2 regions of the Caballeronia sp. EK genome follow, and region 2 is predicted to be linked to the other one. Evidence: predicted binding sites of a transcription regulator. Region 2 holds the regulator's gene; the other holds the start of a gene.
The links. Region 2 encodes LexA, which represses DNA repair genes until DNA is damaged. Its sites were predicted from a motif close to ACTGTATNNNNATACAGT; they were not measured.
Positions count from the first base shown of each region.

Region 1: a site for LexA is predicted at 1,482-1,499, ahead of imuA (translesion DNA synthesis-associated protein ImuA). Genes of this name have one in related genera too.

Region 1 is NZ_JACSUE010000015.1:33,467-42,367, forward strand. It holds gene IAG25_RS32590 (hypothetical protein) at 153-641, shown strand; gene IAG25_RS32595 (hypothetical protein) at 694-942, shown strand; gene IAG25_RS32600 (hypothetical protein) at 960-1,403, shown strand; gene imuA (translesion DNA synthesis-associated protein ImuA) at 1,515-2,219, shown strand; gene IAG25_RS32610 (hypothetical protein) at 2,224-2,541, shown strand; gene IAG25_RS32615 (DUF2471 family protein) at 2,616-2,906, shown strand; gene IAG25_RS32620 (ATP-dependent DNA ligase) at 2,975-3,697, shown strand; gene IAG25_RS32625 (3'-5' exoribonuclease) at 3,723-4,202, shown strand; gene IAG25_RS32630 (hypothetical protein) at 4,230-4,505, shown strand; gene IAG25_RS32635 (hypothetical protein) at 4,544-5,611, shown strand; gene IAG25_RS32640 (DUF72 domain-containing protein) at 5,950-6,876, shown strand; gene IAG25_RS32645 (ApeA N-terminal domain 1-containing protein) at 6,995-8,461, shown strand; gene IAG25_RS32650 (hypothetical protein) at 8,521-8,691, opposite strand.
Region 2 is NZ_JACSUE010000003.1:446,369-455,269, reverse strand. It holds gene IAG25_RS10760 (ABC transporter permease) at 1-182, opposite strand, end outside; gene nodI (nodulation factor ABC transporter ATP-binding protein NodI) at 187-1,134, opposite strand; gene IAG25_RS10750 (universal stress protein) at 1,470-1,979, shown strand; gene IAG25_RS10745 (DUF2939 domain-containing protein) at 1,983-2,582, opposite strand; gene IAG25_RS10740 (hypothetical protein) at 2,672-2,998, opposite strand; gene lexA (transcriptional repressor LexA) at 3,215-3,892, opposite strand; gene IAG25_RS10730 (sulfate ABC transporter substrate-binding protein) at 4,152-5,186, shown strand; gene cysT (sulfate ABC transporter permease subunit CysT) at 5,280-6,185, shown strand; gene cysW (sulfate ABC transporter permease subunit CysW) at 6,182-7,090, shown strand; gene IAG25_RS10715 (sulfate/molybdate ABC transporter ATP-binding protein) at 7,107-8,177, shown strand; gene IAG25_RS10710 (CysB family HTH-type transcriptional regulator) at 8,213-8,901, shown strand, end outside.

The sequences.
Region 1 (8,901 bases), on a different contig from region 2:
ATGATTCGCAAATTTTCCTTCTGGTGCAGTGTGCGCCCCGTAACGGCCGGGAGCCGAGAAAACTAATAGAGATGGGTGAGGCGAAACGACGTGGCAGCCGTGACGAACGAGCTTCCGCAGCGAAAGCACGAGCGCAGCATGGGATAGAGCAAATGCAGGAGTGGGCGAACAGGCCCGTTGACGAAGATCTCTTCCTGTTCTGCACAAACCTCTATACGGCAGCGGCACGCATGACGATGCCAGTAGAGAATCCCGAGGCTAGGCCAATAACTATTGAAGGGATGGGGACGTTCGCCTTCAAGGACATTCCTATGAATCGTGGAATGATGGCTGTGACTAAAGAGCTTATCGACCAAGGCGTCGATGAGCCGACTCGCACGTCAATGTGCTGGCGAGTCATGAATTTCGGCGACGTCCTCAACGAGGGCGAGCGGTTCGCTCGCTGGTTCCGTGCCGGTGACAGGCCGGGTGCAGTCTCTGTCGCAGAGGCACTCATTAGAGCGGGAGCCGTCGCGAAGATCGACTTCTCAAAAGAATCGGCAACGTTCGATATGGACGACGTGGCCCGGCATGCGGCGCAGATCGAGGCGCGGTTAGAATCCGAAGCGAACGACGGCGACGCTTCCGGGGACGAGCAGTAGAAAACCGTCCGTCGGGCGTTCTCTCCCAAGAAAAATCGGCAGGTAAGCGATCATGTCGGCAAGCTACGAGTGGACGGAGTGGCACCTGACCCCCGATGGGTGGATTCGGGGCAGCGAGAAAACGGACTTCGATCGGACCATTGTTGATCCGCCCGGCCAGCGAGTGCTGACCGTGCGATTCATTGATGAAAACAGCGGCTACAGCGCGCATCAATCGCACAGAGAAGAATGGCGCAGTAGCGACGAGGCGGCGGTTCAAGCATTCCTCGAACGATTTGGACCGGCGCCTGCGGCGTTGTGACGGCGGAGGAGGCCGACATGAAGCAGTTTCTGGTTTGCTCATCCGATCAATCGATCTCTCGATCGTTCGGGTATATCGTGGAAGCATCGACCGACAACGAAGCGCGAGAAGTCTACCTTCGTCAGGTGTACGCGAAAGATGAGGTCTTCCGCGAGGCTGTACTCGACCGAGCGATCAACGCGGCGTTCGCCGATCGCTTTTACGTGCAGACGCCGCAGGAAACGTACAGATACAACGAGACCGGACTAGCGTCGGTGACTGATGAGGTCATAGCCGACCGTGTTCGTCAGTTCTTCGCTAGCAAGCCCGACTTGGGCGAGTCCTACTTGGCTTACCTCAACGACGGCGACGAGTCGCGATTGAATGACGACTTCTTCGAATTCGCAGCGGTCCACGGCGACTTCGGAGGCGTTGATGCCCTCGAAATCGCTGCGCTTCCCAAGCTCGAAAACGTTCGATAGGCCGTGGGGACCGGCGCGACGCGGGCTATTGACGTTTGGCGTTCGATAGGGACGCGTTGCCGTGGCGAACTGCCTTATACTGTATAAATGTACAGTATTCGCTAGCCGTTCATGTCCGCTCTCCCGAAAAACATCGAAGAAATCCACCCAAGTCTGTGGAAGGGCAACCAGCTTGCGCGTAGCGTCGGCCGGACGGTGCCGACCGGGTATGACCGGCTCACACGAGAGCTTCCGGGCGGAGGGTGGCCCATTGGTGCACTAGTTGAAGTGATGTTGCAGCAGCCTGGGATAGGCGAGGTGCGTCTTTTGCAACCGGCGCTGACCTCGGTCGCGAAGCGACCCGTCGTCTTGGTGAAGCCGCCGCAGGTGCCGAACGCGGCCGGGCTGTCTTACATTGGAATTCCCGCCGACAAGCTCCTGCGGCTAGAGCCGACGAAGACGGCTGATGCACTTTGGTCAACCGAGCAGATATTGAAGGCCAACACCTGCGGCGCAGTTATTCTTTGGCAGCAACATATCCGAGCCGAATCGCTTCGACGGCTGTCACTTCACGCGCAGTCGTCCGACGTGCTGTTCTTTGTTCTCCGGCCGTTGGCTGCTGCACAAGACACGTCGCCAGCGTCCTTGCGGTTATCGTTGCGGCCGGCAGAGAACGGCGTGCGAATTGAGGTAATTAAACGTAAGGGACCGGTCGGTATCGACCCGTTCGATCTCGTGCTTAAACCGTGGCCGATCTTGCTCAGTCCATATGGGCGCAGTCGTACCGTCCGCGCGATCGAGGCGAAGTTGCAGATTCCAGCAACTGTCGAGGCGTAAGCAAGTGGGCCGCAAATTGCCACGGTTCGAGCCGATCGGCATCGACGAGAGCAGGGTGTTGTGGGTGAAGTATCGCGGCAACCAAGACATCGAGCGCATGCTGCTTGAAATTGCTCATGCACGGCAGGTTTTCGGGCACATCGAAGCATACTTCGTCTCAGTGCAGCGGGTTTGGCAAGCCCAAGACCTAGGCCAGCTCGTAGCGATGGAAAAAATTCGACTTCTGTTGATGGAGGAAAGCCTGCGAACAAAGGCGCTGGCTGGACTCATGCCGCCGCAGAAGAACGAGCCCGATGAGCCTGAAGCCGCGTTGCTAGAATGAAGTCGTGTCCCGCACTACCGTGAATCCGATTGGGCGGGCGCGCACAAGTGGGAACCAGAGACATGGAGAACGGAATGGACGCGTTTTACGCCGCCGACGAGGCTCTTAAGGAAGCGGTGCCCGGCATTGTGGAGCGGCATCGGAGCGCCGGAGTTTTGACTTGGGCACTGCTTCATAGAATCGAGTCAGAGGTTTTCTCCGAGGTTGCTGCCACGGGGAAATATAACGCCCGCATGCTCGGTATGTTGCGCGCACCGGCTGTGCTCGATTATCCGAAAAACGACCAGCCAGTGTCGTTTGAAGGGCACGACGTTGTTCCCTCAGTGTTTCGCGCGATAGACGACGCATGGCGTCGAGGCAACTGATCCGGCAGTAAGCCACGCGAGGCACGGAGGATGCGTGCGCCAGGGATTCCCCGAGCGAGGTGCCCGTGATGGCTCGTCCTCTGAACAAAACAAACTCCGACAAGCGGTCCACGGCACGCGCGAAGCCTCCGGGCGTCGCTTTACTGGCGCCGATCGAGGCGCGGGATTTGATGCTCGCGACGCTGCATCGTGCGCCATTCTCGGAGCATGGCTGGCTCTACGAACTGAAATACGATGGCTTCCGAGTCATGGTGAGGAAGGCCGGAGACCAAGTGGAGCTTGTTTCTCGGCCCGGAAACTCTTTGAATAGATCCTTCCCAGATATCGTCGCGGCGGTCGCCGAGATACCTGGCGATTTCGTGCTCGATGGCGAGTTGACGGTCGATACGCCAACCGGTCGATCGGACTTTGAGCGGCTACGGCAGCGGGCGGTGACGTCGGTCGCGTCGCGCGTTCGAGCGGCAGCGATCGAAGCTCCCGCCCGTCTTTATCTCTTCGACATCATGGCGAGCAATGGACGGGACTTGCGTGGCTTGCCACTGGTCACGCGGAAAGATCATTTGCGAGGGTGCTTCGAGGATACGAAGACGGTCATCTTCGCCAACGGGATCGTCGGGGCCGGCCATTGGGTGTTCGAGCAAGTCGAGCAGCTAGACTTGGAAGGCATGGTAGCAAAGCGCTTGCAATCGACGTATCAACGGGGGCGGTCGTCCGACTGGCGAAAGATCAAATTTTCGGGATACAGCCGGCAAGCCGCGTTAGGATGGGGGAGAGCGCGCTCTACCTCGTAACACGATCCGTATAGACCTAAGAACAATGACCCGATCGACGCCTCGCAGCCCGTGGAAGACGCGCTACTTCTTAGATACCGAATTCACGGATTTTCTCGACTGCAAATTGATTAGTCTCGCGATCGTAGGCGAGGATGGGCGCGAGTTCTACGGCGAGCGCTCCGACTTCCCGCGCGAGACGTGCAGCGAGTTCGTGCGGGCCGCAGTATTGCCGCAGCTAGGCCAATTTCCAGATCGATGCATCACCGCCTCACGGATGCGTGATGAACTGCGCGCGTGGCTCAGCGAGATACCTTTAAAGCCGACGCCTGTCCTCTGCTTCGACTATCACGGCGACCTCGACGTCATGGGCGATCTGCTCGAAGGCGTCATGCCGTGCGGGTGGAAGCAGGAACTTATCGGAAATGGCATCAGCGTAGAGCAGAGGGAAGCATATTTCCGTGAGCACGGCGGACGCCACCACGCGCTGCACGACGCGCGTGCGAATGCGTATGCCTATCTATGAAGGCGAGGGAGCGGACAGCGAAAGGCAATGCTAGGATCCAACCATCACTACGCGCAGAACATCATGCTCGAATATACGGACAAGCTCGTAAGTGTCGTTTCCGCCTGCACGTGCGACCGCTGCCAACGGCGCATGACCCCCGGCGAGCCGGAATGGGACGAGAAGGTGTCGATCTCATACAAGGCGGGCTACTATTCGACCTTCGGTGACGGACGGAAGATCGAGGTCGATCTTTGTCAGCACTGTTTCAAGGAAACCCTCGGGACGTGGGTGCGAGCGACGCCGACAGACGACGTCATCTAAACTTGCACGAACGAGAGACGTCTGTGGAAGCAAACCCAATGTCAAAACCTTCAATAACAAAAACGCCGGCATCCGACTTCGAGAACTTGGTGCGCAACGGCATCGACTTTCTCGAAAAAGCCATGTCGCAGCTTGATAGTGACCCGAAGCACTCGGTCATCAATTTCTATACTGCGGTCGAAATTTTTCTCAAGGCCCCCCTTGTTTACGAGCACTGGACGCTAGTGGTTCTTGACCGAGATATGAACCGGCAGCAATACGAGGCCGGCGATTTCCTTTCGGTATCCTTTGAAGTTGCCTGCGCACGTTTGGGGGCAACACTGTGCAACCCACTGAAGAGTGGCGCCAAAGATGCATTTGATCGGGTTCGCAAGCACCGCAATCGCATGGTTCATTTCTACCATGGCGGCATCGATGGCAAGCAGCGGGATGAGATCAAGTTGGAACAAGCACAAGCTTGGTTTGAATTGAACAGGTTCGTTACGGACACTTGGCGTGACCAGTTCAAGCCGTTCGCACATGAGTTCCGTCGCATGGAGCACAGCTTGATTGCGAATAATCACTATGCTCAGGCCAAGTACGAGCACTTGAAGCCGAAGATCGAAGGGCTGCAAAGGGGCGGACGGACATTCGAGATATGTCCACTATGCGGCACCCAAGCCTACCAGGTTGAAGAGGAAGCTCCCCGCCTGACCTACTGCCATTGCTTGGTGTGCTTCCACAACGAAAAACGGCTTCAGGTTACTTGCCCTGAGTGCGGTGACGAAGATCAATACGCTGAGCCTGATGAGGGTTTTAGCTGCACGAAGTGCGACTGCGAAATCTCGGGACAACACTCCCTCTTCGATCTGCTGGATCAGAATCAATCCCGTGGCACGAAGGACGACATTGACTCCGACACGCCTGCGAATTGCGACGAGTGTCAAAGCTACCATTCAGTCTGCGAGTTCGAAGGCGGGTACCTTTGCACAAACTGCTTCGCTTACTTCGAAGCGCTTGGCCGATGTGGCTGGTGCAATGAGTACATGACGGGTGATGATGAAGACACTTACGTGACCGGATGCGAACACTGCGAAGGGTACGCACAACACCATGCGGATGATTGATCCTCTTTGGACCGCACAGACTGGTGAGTAGCGAGAGCCGTCGCGGAGCCGTATCACTAGAAGTTGCTGGCAAGCCAAGCCTTCGCCTGCGCACCTTTTTGTAGGGGTTTGGTTAGGCAAATGGAGCAGACCGGGCGAGGCGACGCCATGCTACGGTGTGGTAGCAAATGGTAGCCTGAGCCGGTTTGCGTAGGACTGTGGGGCGCGGTACGCGCGTTTCAGTCGTCCATGATTAAAGCGTGCGCACCGGCCGTGAGAGGCATCAGCAGCAGCGGGCGTAAAGGCTGCACATCCGCAAACTATGTCTTTGGGTCACAATGCAACTGAGAGATCTTCCCGTGAACATAAAAGTCGGAACTGCGTCATGGACTGACCCGACGCTAATTGCTAGCAAGCGCTTCTATCCGCCAGGGTGCACGAGCGCGGAAGCACGTCTGCGCTTCTACGCCAGCCAGTTCCCGCTAGTGGAAGTTGATTCGAGCTACTACGCAATGCCGAGTGCGTCGAACTCCGTTTTATGGGTTGAGCGTACGCCCGAGCACTTCACTTTCAACATAAAGGCGTTCAGGCTGTTCACCGGGCATCAAACGGACCGTACAAAGCTGCCTAAGGACATACAGGCCGCGCTTCCACCTAGCGACAAGAAAAACCTGTACTACAAGGATACGCCGGGCGAAGTGCTCCAAGAGCTTTGGAGGCGATACATCGACGCGATCAAGCCGCTAAAGGATGCGGGCAAGCTTGGTGTCGTTCACTTCCAGTTCGCCCCTTGGGTCATCAACAGCACGGAAGGACGGGCACACGTTGGGCACTGCGCCGACGTGATGGAGGGCTACACGCTCGCTGCAGAGTTCCGGCACAAGTCATGGTTCTCAGAGAAGGGCCGCGTGAGCACGCTAGCCATGGAACGCGAGCGCGGATTCGTCAACGTTGTGGTCGATGAGCCGAACACGTCGGCTAATTCGATACCGGCCGTGTGGGAGGTGACGAACCCCAAGCTCGCTCTCATTCGCCTGCATGGGCGCAATCACGAGACATGGAACATCAAAGGCGCGACGGCCGCGTCGTCGAGGTTTAACTACGACTACAGCGACGAAGAGCTTGGTGAGCTTGCCGGGCGGATCATAGAGCTTAATAAATCCGTCGAACTAACGCACGTTGTCTTTAACAACAATATGGAAGATCAGGGGCAGCGGAATGCCAAAAGCTTGATAGCGATTATCGGGGGTAGCGCAATAGGTCCGGGTTCTCCCAAAACGTTGTAGCTTCGGCCGGTAGGCACGAGGTGCTTTATCCGCAAGATTTGGCCTAAAATTCCTGCCAGGATGAAACAAAAGCCGCGGTGGTTCCAGCGACGCGCTCAACTCGAAAACAATAAAACACTTGGACAGCATTCTCGACTCAAATGGCCTCTTCTGGTGGGGGCATGAAGAAATTCCCGAAGGGCTTATCGCACCACCAAGCTCGGTCGCTGGGCGACTGACCATTGACGGATCTGGGGTGTCGCGCCTAGACCTCGTAGGTCTACTTACACCCGTGGTCGAAGCTCAGGTAGCTTTGTTCCGTCAAGGCCAACCGTTGGACCAAAGCCTGACCATCTTCGGGACACTGAGCGCCGGCAAGGGGACCGTAGTGCTCGGTCGCCTGCGGAGGAATGGATCGACGATGGCCTCTATGGGTCTATCGGTTGAAGGCTTCATAGCGCTGGATTGCCTACTCGATAAGAACACAATGCGGCCCGTGGGAGGGAAACGATTCCATAGCCTGACCGTTGACGTATCAAATTTGGGGGAGTGGTTCTACAAGGACGCAATACACCTTACTCCTCGGCGGGGGGCTTATAGACTTGACGTCAAGGCTCCTCCCGAAGTGACGTACAAACTTGAAGGCAAGCACATTACGGTGTTTCACCGTGCGAGCCCGTCGCATGAAGGTGCGTACCCGAGAAGCTATAGATCACTTGAGATCAAGCAGTACACGTATCTGAAAGTGAGGTCCGTTAAAACGCTTAGCTTGGAAGAGCACCGCGAAGAGATGCAACTGATCGAGGATCTGTTCATACTGTTGACCGGTCATCGCGTATATGTGCCGTGGCCATCTTTGCGAGGTCGGGGTAAGGTATGTACGTACTATTATGGACGGACGTCGGAGATCGTGGAGCCGGTAAGACTAATGGAATGTTGGACGTCGTGGGGCATGGTGCAGCAATCGTTCGGCAATCTCTATGATGGATTGCGACGGGGCATTGACGATTGGGGGCCCGGACTGTATTTGTATTTAGGAACTCGTAGAGCGACCAAGCTTTTCACGGAAAACAGGTTCATGAACTTGGTATGGGGATTAGAGTCTTTGCATCGCAAGACTCAGGCTAACAAGACACCCGATACCACCAGGCTTTCTGCAAAGATCGAACGTATCCTCGCGCAGATTGAACAACCTAAAGATAAGAAGTGGCTCGCCAACAAGCTGAAAAATGCAGGCGAACCGTCTCTGGAAGAACGGCTTTTTGAGCTTTTCGAGGAGCTTCCGTTGGAGGTTGACCGTGATGCGCTCCGCGCATTCAGCAAGCAATGTGCGGACAGAAGAAACGACATTTCCCACTTCGGCGGAGATCGACACGGCTCATATTCGGAGTTCAGTACTCGTCTTAACGTGTTAACGAGGCTTGTTATCGATCTGTACCATGCGCTCTTGCTCCAGCGCATCGGTCTGGACCCGTCTGTCGTGAAGAGGCGGTTCTATGGTGGACCAAACAGCTATGGATACGGGCGGCTCTTTCACGAACTCGGGCTAACTAGCTCGATGGAAAAGCGGGGCGGTGGACGACGGCCGGATGGCCGGAAAACCTGAGTCGGCGGCCCGTGTTCTCCGCTGGAGGCGGGAACTGTGTTTCAGACATGGTTGTTGATTCAACCGCTCTTAACGTCGCCAAGTGCCTTGTAGCCAAAAATGAGCAACCCGACGATCCCGATCAGGACCATTTGCACGCCGATTGGGCCACCGTAAGCCAAGGTCAGCCCGCCAAGCAAGGCGATGGCGGCGCTTGTTACCAGGCCAAAGATCATTTGACGTTTGTTCATGCTTTTCTCCAAATTGGATGCCATTCTAGTTTTACAAGGGATGGGTTGTTTGTGCGGAACCTTTCACTCGCCTGGCCCATAGCAAGGTCAGCATGACGTGCAGCGCCGTCCCTCGTACGTAGCCGGGGGGTGCCGGTTGCGGACAGTGACACCTGATGTAGGCGGCGATCGCGCCGATGACTATCGTGCCGAGGCTGCTCATTAGGCGCG
Region 2 (8,901 bases):
GGGTCGGCGAGATTGCCGATCATCGAGGCGATCGCGAGCTTCTTCCAGACGAGATAGTTGCGCCGCCACACCGACATCCAGTGCGTCGCATTGGCGGGCAGCGCACTGGATAGCGGAGTGAAATTTTCCGCGCGCTTCGATTCGCGTTTTCGTCCGATGCGGGATGGTTCGAGCGTATCCATTGATTCAGTCCACCATCTCACGTCCCGTGAGACGCAGGAAAACATCTTCGAGATTCGCCGGACGATGCAGATAGCGCACGTCCGCGCGGCCTTTCACGCGCGCATGCACGGGCTGCGGATCGTCGACATAGCAAAAGAGCGTTTCGCCGCTCACTTCCATGCGCTCGACGAACGGTTCGAGCTCCGCCGCGAGCGCCTGCGGATCGGGCCCATAGATCTCGATCACATCCGAGCCGATCACCGATTCGATGAGATCGCGCGGCCGTCCCTCGGCAATCTTGCGGCCTTCCTCGATCACACAAAGGCGATCGCAAAGACGTTCGGCTTCTTCCATGAAATGCGTCGTCAGAAGGATGGTCTTGCCGCGCGCGAGGAGCGAGCGCAGGCGCTCCCAGATCATATGCCGCGCTTGCGGATCGAGTCCCGTGGTGGGTTCGTCCATCACGAGAACATCTGGATCGTTGACGAGCGCGCGCGCGAGCGTGAGACGCCGCTTCATGCCGCCCGACAGTTCGCCGACGCGCGCATCGGCCTTGCTCTCCAGGCGCGCGAACTCCAAGAGCGATGGCACGAGCGCATCCATGCGCGCGCCGGTGAGACCGAAGTAGCGGCCGAACACAGTCAGGTTTTCGCGCACCGTGAAATCGGGATCGAGATTGTCGAATTGCGGCACGACGCCCACGCGTTCGCGCGCGAAACGGGCGCGCGCGGGCACCGGCTCGCCGACGAGACGGATCGCGCCGCTATCGGGCGAGGTGATGCCGAGCAGCATCTTGAGCGTCGTCGTCTTGCCCGCGCCGTTCGGGCCGAGCAGTCCGAAGCATTCGCCGGGCCGCACATCGAACGACAGACCATCGACCACGGTGCGCTCACCGTAGTGCTTCCTTACTTCGCTGAACTCGATGGCGGGCGCGCCGCTTTCATCGGACTCGCGTGATGTTTGATCAGTCATGCATTCGTGCCGCAGGAAAATCGCGTAGGGGAAATCCAGCGGGCTAGTGTAATCCATTGCACCAAGGCGATGCCTGGCGTGCAACCGCGTGCGGCGAGCGCGTGTCAAACCTGTGCGACGGGCGTCGAACCGGTTCCGGCCGAAAGTGCCAGAGGCTTGTCCGTCGGCGTGTTCGGAGTTCTGGCACGGTGCGAGCTAGCATGTTCGCGTCGGTAAGCGTTTTCCAGCGTTGTCACCCAAGGGGCGACGCACGATGATGAAGCAACGCCGCGGGTAAATCGCGCTTCGGGTCGCGTCGGGCGGGCGCGAAGGGCAAGTTGGCCAGGGAGGTCATGATGGAAAGCTACCGAAAAATCCTGCTCTGCTATGACGGCTCCAGAGAAGGTCGCAAGGCATTGCGCCAAGGCGCGAATCTCGCGCTGGATCTGAATGCCGAGACGCACGTCCTCGCAGTGGTGGACATGCGCTCGAGCATCGCGCAGAGCGCCGGACTGCTAACCGATATGGCCTGCGGACGCTTCGAAGAGGCCGCGCGCGACATTCTGCAGGAAGGCGTCGAGTGGCTCCGCGAACGCGGTCTTCAGGCGCAGGGACATTTTGCGTTCGGGCATCCGATCGACGAGATCGCCGCGCTCGCCGAAAGCCTTCAGGTCGATCTCGTCGTGGTCGGGCATCGTTGCCGCAACGGTCTCGCGCGCTGGTGGATGGGCGCGGGCAACACGCCCTTGCTCGACCGCGTGAAGTGCAGCATTCTCGTGGCCGTCTGTCAGGCGGGTGAATCGGCGGAAGCGGAAGACGAAGCGGCTTACGCGGCCAAGCCCGTCAAGGCCGAAGCCGGCGCCTGATCGTCAGCCATTGAGATCGACCGCGACGAGCTTCCATGACACGAGGCCGTAGCGGTGAAAGATCGCCGAGTAACGCGCATCTCCGGCGCCGTGCTGATACGTGACGACGAACGTGTTCAGGCTTCGATAACCGGCGGTGGTCTGTGGCGGTTCCCTGGGCGCCTGCTGCGCGGCCGTGACGCCCGAGGCCGGCGCGTTCGACGGCGTTGCCGATGCACCGTTTCCGGCTTGCGGCGGTTGCTCGCCCGGATCGCCGCGCGGCGGAATGCCGTTCAGAATCGCCGCGACGCCGTCCGGTGTCGCATATGAATCGACGAGAGGACCGACGAGCGCCGCACCGATCATCGCCCCGATGATTGCGAGCGGATTGCCGCTCTTTTGAATATCGACGCGGCGCGTGAGCAGCGCGCCGACCTGTTCCTTGAGGCTCGCGCGCAACGCGGGAAAATCCACGTACTGATTGACGGTCTGCGCGTCGCGGGCATCGGCTGCGCGTTTCACGCGATTCAGCGCGATATAAGGTGACGCGTAAATAAAAGCGAGCGCCGCGACGAGAATCAGGACGACGAACGCGGTAGCGACAGAACGGGTAGTGCGGGACATGCGACGACGAAGCCTCTTTGCAAAACGTGAATCCGGGATTGACCACGCCGGTGCGCGATAAATCCCGCGAATTCACGTTCCACCCCGATTCAGGCGAGGATGCCGCCGGCGAGCCCCGCGTCTTCCTCCGCGATGCAACGGTCGATCATGCGCGACACTTCGTCGATCTTGCCCACCAGAATCACGCGCGATTGCCCGCGATAGACGCGCACCGGCGCGCGCTGTTCCGGCTCCGCGTGCACCGTGCTGCTCAGCGACACGCGCGCGAAAGCCGGCTGCCGGGAGGGCAGCGCGGGCATGTCGTCGAAGAGGTCGGGGGCGGTTTCGGCGTGCGGCGTGCCGCATGCGATCAGCGTGCGCAGATGGCGCAGGCGGCCAAACTGACGGAAGGGCAGCAGACGGGCAAAACGTTCCATGATGACTCTCCAGACGATAGGACGCACCGCGGCGCACCGCGCACGGCGGCCGTCATGCTTGTTGTGTTTGAGCCGCCTCGACTGAGCGTTAAAGCGGTTGGTGAGGCTATCTTGCGATGTCAATGGGACATTTCTTGTCCCATTCTTATCTCTTTCTGAACGTGAGCGAACGATATGCCCGCGCTTTTCGCTCCCCGCCCTTGCCGGGTGGAGATTTCAGAACTCGCCAGAACGAATCAGGCCAACCGCGATGCCTTCCAGCGCGAAATCGCCGCTGCCGGAGCGCACGAAAATGTTCTCGTAGTCCGGGTTCTCGGCGATCAGTTCGACCCCGTCCGGACGACGTTTCCAGCGTTTGACCGTGACGTCGTCGCCCAGACGCGCGACGACGATCTGCCCGTCCTTCGCCTCGGTGCGCTTCTGCACGGCGAGCAGGTCGCCGTCGAGAATGCCGGCGTCGCGCATCGACAGGCCCCGCACTTTCAGCAGATAGTCCGGCTTGCTGGAGAAGAGCGCGGGATCGCATGCGTAATGCTGCGAGATGTGTTCCTGCGCGAGGATCGGGCTACCTGCCGCGACGCGTCCGACGAGCGGCAGCGACAGTTGCATGATGCTCTGATGCGGCAGCGTGAACTGATGCGGCAGTTCTTCCGAGCGATCGATGCGCGAGGCGTCGCCGAGCAGCCGGATGCCGCGCGACGAGCCCGCCGCGAGTTCGATCACGCCCTTGCGCGCCAGCGCCCGCAAGTGCTCCTCGGCCGAATTCGCCGAGCTGAAGCCGAGTTCCGCCGCGATCTCGGCGCGCGTCGGCGGAAAGCCCGTGCGGTCGATCGCGCGCTGGATCAGTTCGAAGACCTGCTGCTGCCGCGCGGTAAGTTTTGATGTCTTGGTCACAGGCTCTGGCCCCTGGGTGCACTGTATGGATGGACAGTTGACTGTATTTTTATACAGTATTTCGCGCTTTTCAAGCTTTACTTTAAGTTCGTCCGCCCGCAGCAGCGGAGGGCGCGTTTCGCCGCCACCGTCGCTTCTTCCACCCAGGAATATGCTTCTTAGCAGTTTTACGTATAAAAAAGTGAATAACGATTATTTCTAATCATATAGACGCCTCGATAGACTGATTCCGTCAATTCGATAAGACGGAGAACGGGGAATGCAAAGCATCAAGTTGGGATTGGGCAAAGGCGCGCGGCGCGTGCTCGCGGCGGCGGCGCTGACGGCGGCGGGCGTCGGGCTGGCTGCGTCGGCGTTCGCGCAGACGTCGTTTCTGAACGTCTCCTACGACCCGACCCGCGAGCTGTATCAGGACTTCAATCAGGCGTTCGCGAAAAAGTGGAAGGCCGACACGGGCGAAACGGTCACTTTCAAGCAGTCGCACGGCGGCTCGGGCGGACAGGCGCGCGCGGTGCTCGACGGTCTGCAGGCCGATGTCGTGACGCTCGCGCTCGCCTACGACATCGATGCGCTCGCGTCCAAGGGACTCGTCAACGCGGACTGGCAGAAGCGTCTGCCGGACAACGCGTCGCCGTACACATCGACGATCGTGTTTCTCGTGCGCAAGGGCAATCCGAAGCACATCAAGGACTGGGACGATCTGGCCAAGCCGGGCGTGTCGATCGTCACGCCGAATCCGAAGACCTCGGGTGGCGCGCGCTGGAACTATCTCGCGGCGTGGGCGTATGCGCAGCACAAGCCGGGCGGCAACGACCAGACCGCCAAGGATTTCGTCACGAAGCTCTACAAGAACGCCGGCGTGCTCGATTCCGGCGCGCGCGGCGCCACGACGAGCTTCGTGCAGCGCGGCCAGGGCGACGTGCTGATCGCATGGGAGAACGAGGCGTTCCTCTCGGTGAAGGAATTCGGCACGGACAAGTTCGAGATCGTGGTGCCGTCGGTGAGCATTCTCGCGGAGCCGCCGGTCGCGGTGGTGGACAAGGTCGTCGACAAGCACGGTACGCGCAAGCTCGCCGATGCCTATCTCAAGTATCTGTACAGCGACGAAGGACAACAGATCGCCGCGCGCAATTTTTATCGGCCGCGCTCGGACAAGGTGCCCGCTGAACTCACGAAGCAGTTTCCGAAGCTGAAGCTCTACACCATCGACGACACGTTCGGCGGTTGGACGAAGGCGCAGAAGACGCACTTCGCGGACGGCGGCGTGTTCGATTCGATCTATCAACCGCAGTAAGCGAAAGAGCGGGCGACGCGGCGCGTCAATGACGCCGCGCGCCCCGAAGCAGCGACGCGCCTAACCCCGGCGCAAGAAAAGGATCAATCAAGGATGACGACCCTCACATTCAAGAAGCCGAGCGCGCTTCCCGGGTTCGGCCTGACGCTCGGCATCACGGTGGCGTACTTAAGCCTCGTGGTGCTGATTCCGCTTGCCGCCACCTTCGCGAAGACCGCGACGCTCGACTGGGCGCAGTTCGTGCGCGCGGTCACGTCGCCGCGCGTGCTCGCGTCCTATCGGCTCACGTTCAGTGCCGCGCTCGGCGGCGCGCTCATCAACGCGGTGTTCGGCTTTCTCGTCGCGTGGGTGCTCGTGCGCTACACGTTTCCGTTCAAGCGCATCGTCGATGCGATCGTCGATTTGCCGTTCGCGCTGCCGACGTCCGTCGCGGGCATCTCGCTCGCCGCGGTCTATGCGGGCAACGGCTGGATCGGGCAATATCTCGCGCCGTTCGGCATCAAGGTCGCGTTCACGCCGCTCGGCGTGCTCGTCGCGCTGACGTTCATCGGCTTGCCGTTCGTCGTGCGCACGGTGCAGCCGGTGCTGGAGGAGTTCGAGCGCGAACAGGAAGAGGCCGCCGCGTGCCTCGGCGCGACGCGCTGGCTGACGTTTCGCCGCGTCGTGCTGCCTTCGGTGTTTCCCGCGCTCCTGACCGGTTTCGCGCTCGCGTTCGCGCGTGCGCTCGGCGAGTACGGCTCGGTGATTTTCATCGCGGGCAATGTGCCGATGAAATCCGAGATCACGTCGCTGCTCATCATCACGAAGCTCGAACAGTACGACTACGCCGGCGCGACCGCGCTCGCCGTCGTGATGCTGTGCGTGTCGTTCCTGATGCTGCTCCTCATCAACACGCTGCAATGGTTCCTGCAGCGGCGCACGAGCAAGACGGGCGCGGCGCCTGCCGTCGCGGCCGGGCCTTCGCTGCATGTCGGACATCCGGGCGGAGGTCACGCATGAGTACGCCCGACAGCAAAGCGCTTCCGGTGCACGCCGCCGCACGCGTGCGCGCAAGCAGGCTCAATCCCGTCACCGAACCGCGCGCCGTGCGCTGGCTGCTGACGGGCATCGCGCTCGTGTTTCTTGCGCTCTTTCTCGTCGTGCCGCTCGTCGCGGTGTTCGTGCAGGCGTTCGCGAAGGGCATCGATTATTACTTCGAGTCGCTGAAGGATCCCGATGCGTGGTCCGCGATCAAGCTCACGCTGATCACCGCGGCGATCGCCGTGCCGCTGAACGTCGTGTTCGGGCTGGCCGCTTCGTGGGCGATCGCGAAGTTTGACTTTCGCGGCAAGGCGCTCCTGACCACGCTCATCGATTTGCCGTTCTCGGTTTCACCCGTGATCTCCGGTCTCATCTACGTGCTGATTTTCGGCGCGCAAGGCTGGTTCGGTCCGTGGCTCGCCGCGCATGACGTGCAGATCATCTTCGCGGTGCCGGGCATCGTGCTCGCGACGATCTTCGTGACCTTCCCGTTCGTCGCGCGCGAGCTGATTCCGCTGATGCAGGCGCAGGGCAACGACGAAGAGGAAGCGGCGCACGTGCTCGGCGCCTCCGGCTGGCAGATCTTCAGGCGCGTGACGCTGCCCAACGTGAAGTGGGGCCTGCTCTACGGCGTGATTCTCTGCAACGCGCGCGCGATGGGCGAGTTCGGCGCGGTATCGGTGGTGTCGGGCCATATCCGCGGCCAGACCGACACGATGCCGCTGCACGTCGAAATTCTCTACAACGAATACAACTTCTCGGCCGCGTTCGCGGTGGCGTCGCTGCTTGCGCTGCTCGCGCTCGTGACGCTCGCGCTCAAGCTCCTCGCGGAGCGGCGCATGTCGCAAGCCATCGGCGAAACCCGGACACCCGCACAGAATTGAAGAGGCCGACAACATCATGAGCATCATCGTTCGCAATCTGCAAAAACGCTTCGGCGATTTCACCGCGCTCGACAACGTCACGCTCGATTTTCCTGCGGGCGAACTCGTCGCGCTGCTCGGGCCTTCGGGCTGCGGCAAGACCACGCTCCTGCGGGTCATCGCGGGCCTCGAATTCGCCGATGCGGGCCAGGTCGTGCTGCATGGCGAGGACGTCGCGGCGGTCGGCGCGCGTGAGCGCCAAGTCGGCTTTGTGTTCCAGCATTACGCGCTCTTCAGACACATGACAGTGTTCGAGAACGTCGCGTTCGGCCTGCGTGTGAAGCCGCGCCGCGAGCGCCCGAGCGAAGCCGTGATCCGCGAGAAGGTGCATGAACTGCTGAAACTCGTGCAGCTCGACTGGCTCGCCGAGCGTTTCCCGTCCGAACTGTCGGGCGGGCAGCGGCAGCGCATCGCGCTCGCTCGCGCGCTCGCCGTCGAGCCGAAAGTGCTGCTGCTCGACGAGCCGTTCGGCGCGCTCGATGCCAAGGTGCGCAAGGAACTGCGCAGCTGGCTGCGCCGCCTGCACGACGATCTGCATATCTCGACGCTCTTCGTCACGCATGACCAGGAAGAGGCGCTCGAAGTGGCGGACCGTATCGTCGTGATGAATCATGGGCGGGTGGAGCAGGTGGGCAGTCCGCAAGACGTGTACGATCATCCGCAGACGTCGTTCGTGTACGAGTTTCTCGGCGCGGCGAACCGGCTGCACGGCAATGTCGATGCCGGCGGCTTTGTCGTCGATGGCGCCGCGAGCCCGATCGCCGCGGAGGCGCATTTCAGGGGCCGGGCGCTCGCGTATGTGCGTCCCCACGATCTCGCGCTATATCCCGCCGACGGCACGCATCGCGACGGCATCGTGGTCGGCGTGCGGCGCGTCGTGACGCTTGGCGGCTCGGTGCGTGTCGAGCTCGAAGGCAGCGCGGGCGGGGTGATCGAGGCGGAACTGGATCGCGAGGCATGGCGCGCGCTCAAGCTCGATGTCGGGGACGGCGTGACGGCCGTGCCGCGCGCGCTGCGCGTCTTTCCAGCGCCGTCGCCGGCGCAATGAGATAACAACATAAAAGGATCGCGGAGAGGTTTCACATGAATTTCCAGCAATTGCGCTTCGTGCGCGAGGCCGTGCGTCAGAACATGAATCTGACGGAGGTCGCCAACGTGCTCTACACGTCGCAGTCGGGCGTGTCGAAACAGATCAAGGATCTGGAGGACGAGCTCGGCGTCGATATCTTCATTCGCCGCGGCAAACGTCTCACGGGTCTCACGGAGCCGGGCAAGGAGGTGCATCAGCTGATCGAGCGCATGCTGCTCGACGCCGAGAACCTGCGACGCGTGGCGCGCCAGTTCGCGGATCAGGACAACGGCCATCTCGTCGTCGCGACGACGCACACGCAGGCGCGTTACGCGTTGCCGAAGGTCATCCGCCAGTTCACCGAGGTGTTCCCGAAGGTGCATCTCGCGCTGCGCCAGGGCAGTCCGCAACAGATCGCGCAGATGATCATCAATGGCGAGGCGGATATCGGCATCTCGACCGAAGCGCTCGACCGCTATCCGGATATCGTCACGTTTCCGTGCTATTCGTGGCATCACACGGTCGTCGTGCCGAAGGATCATCCGCTCGTCGGCCGCGAGAACATCACGCTCGAGCAGATCGCCGAATATCCGATCGTCACTTACGACCAGGACTTCACCGGCCGCTCGCACGTCGACCAGGCGTTCGCGAGCGCGGGCGCGATTCCCGATATCGTGCTCACCGCGATCGATGCCGACGTCAT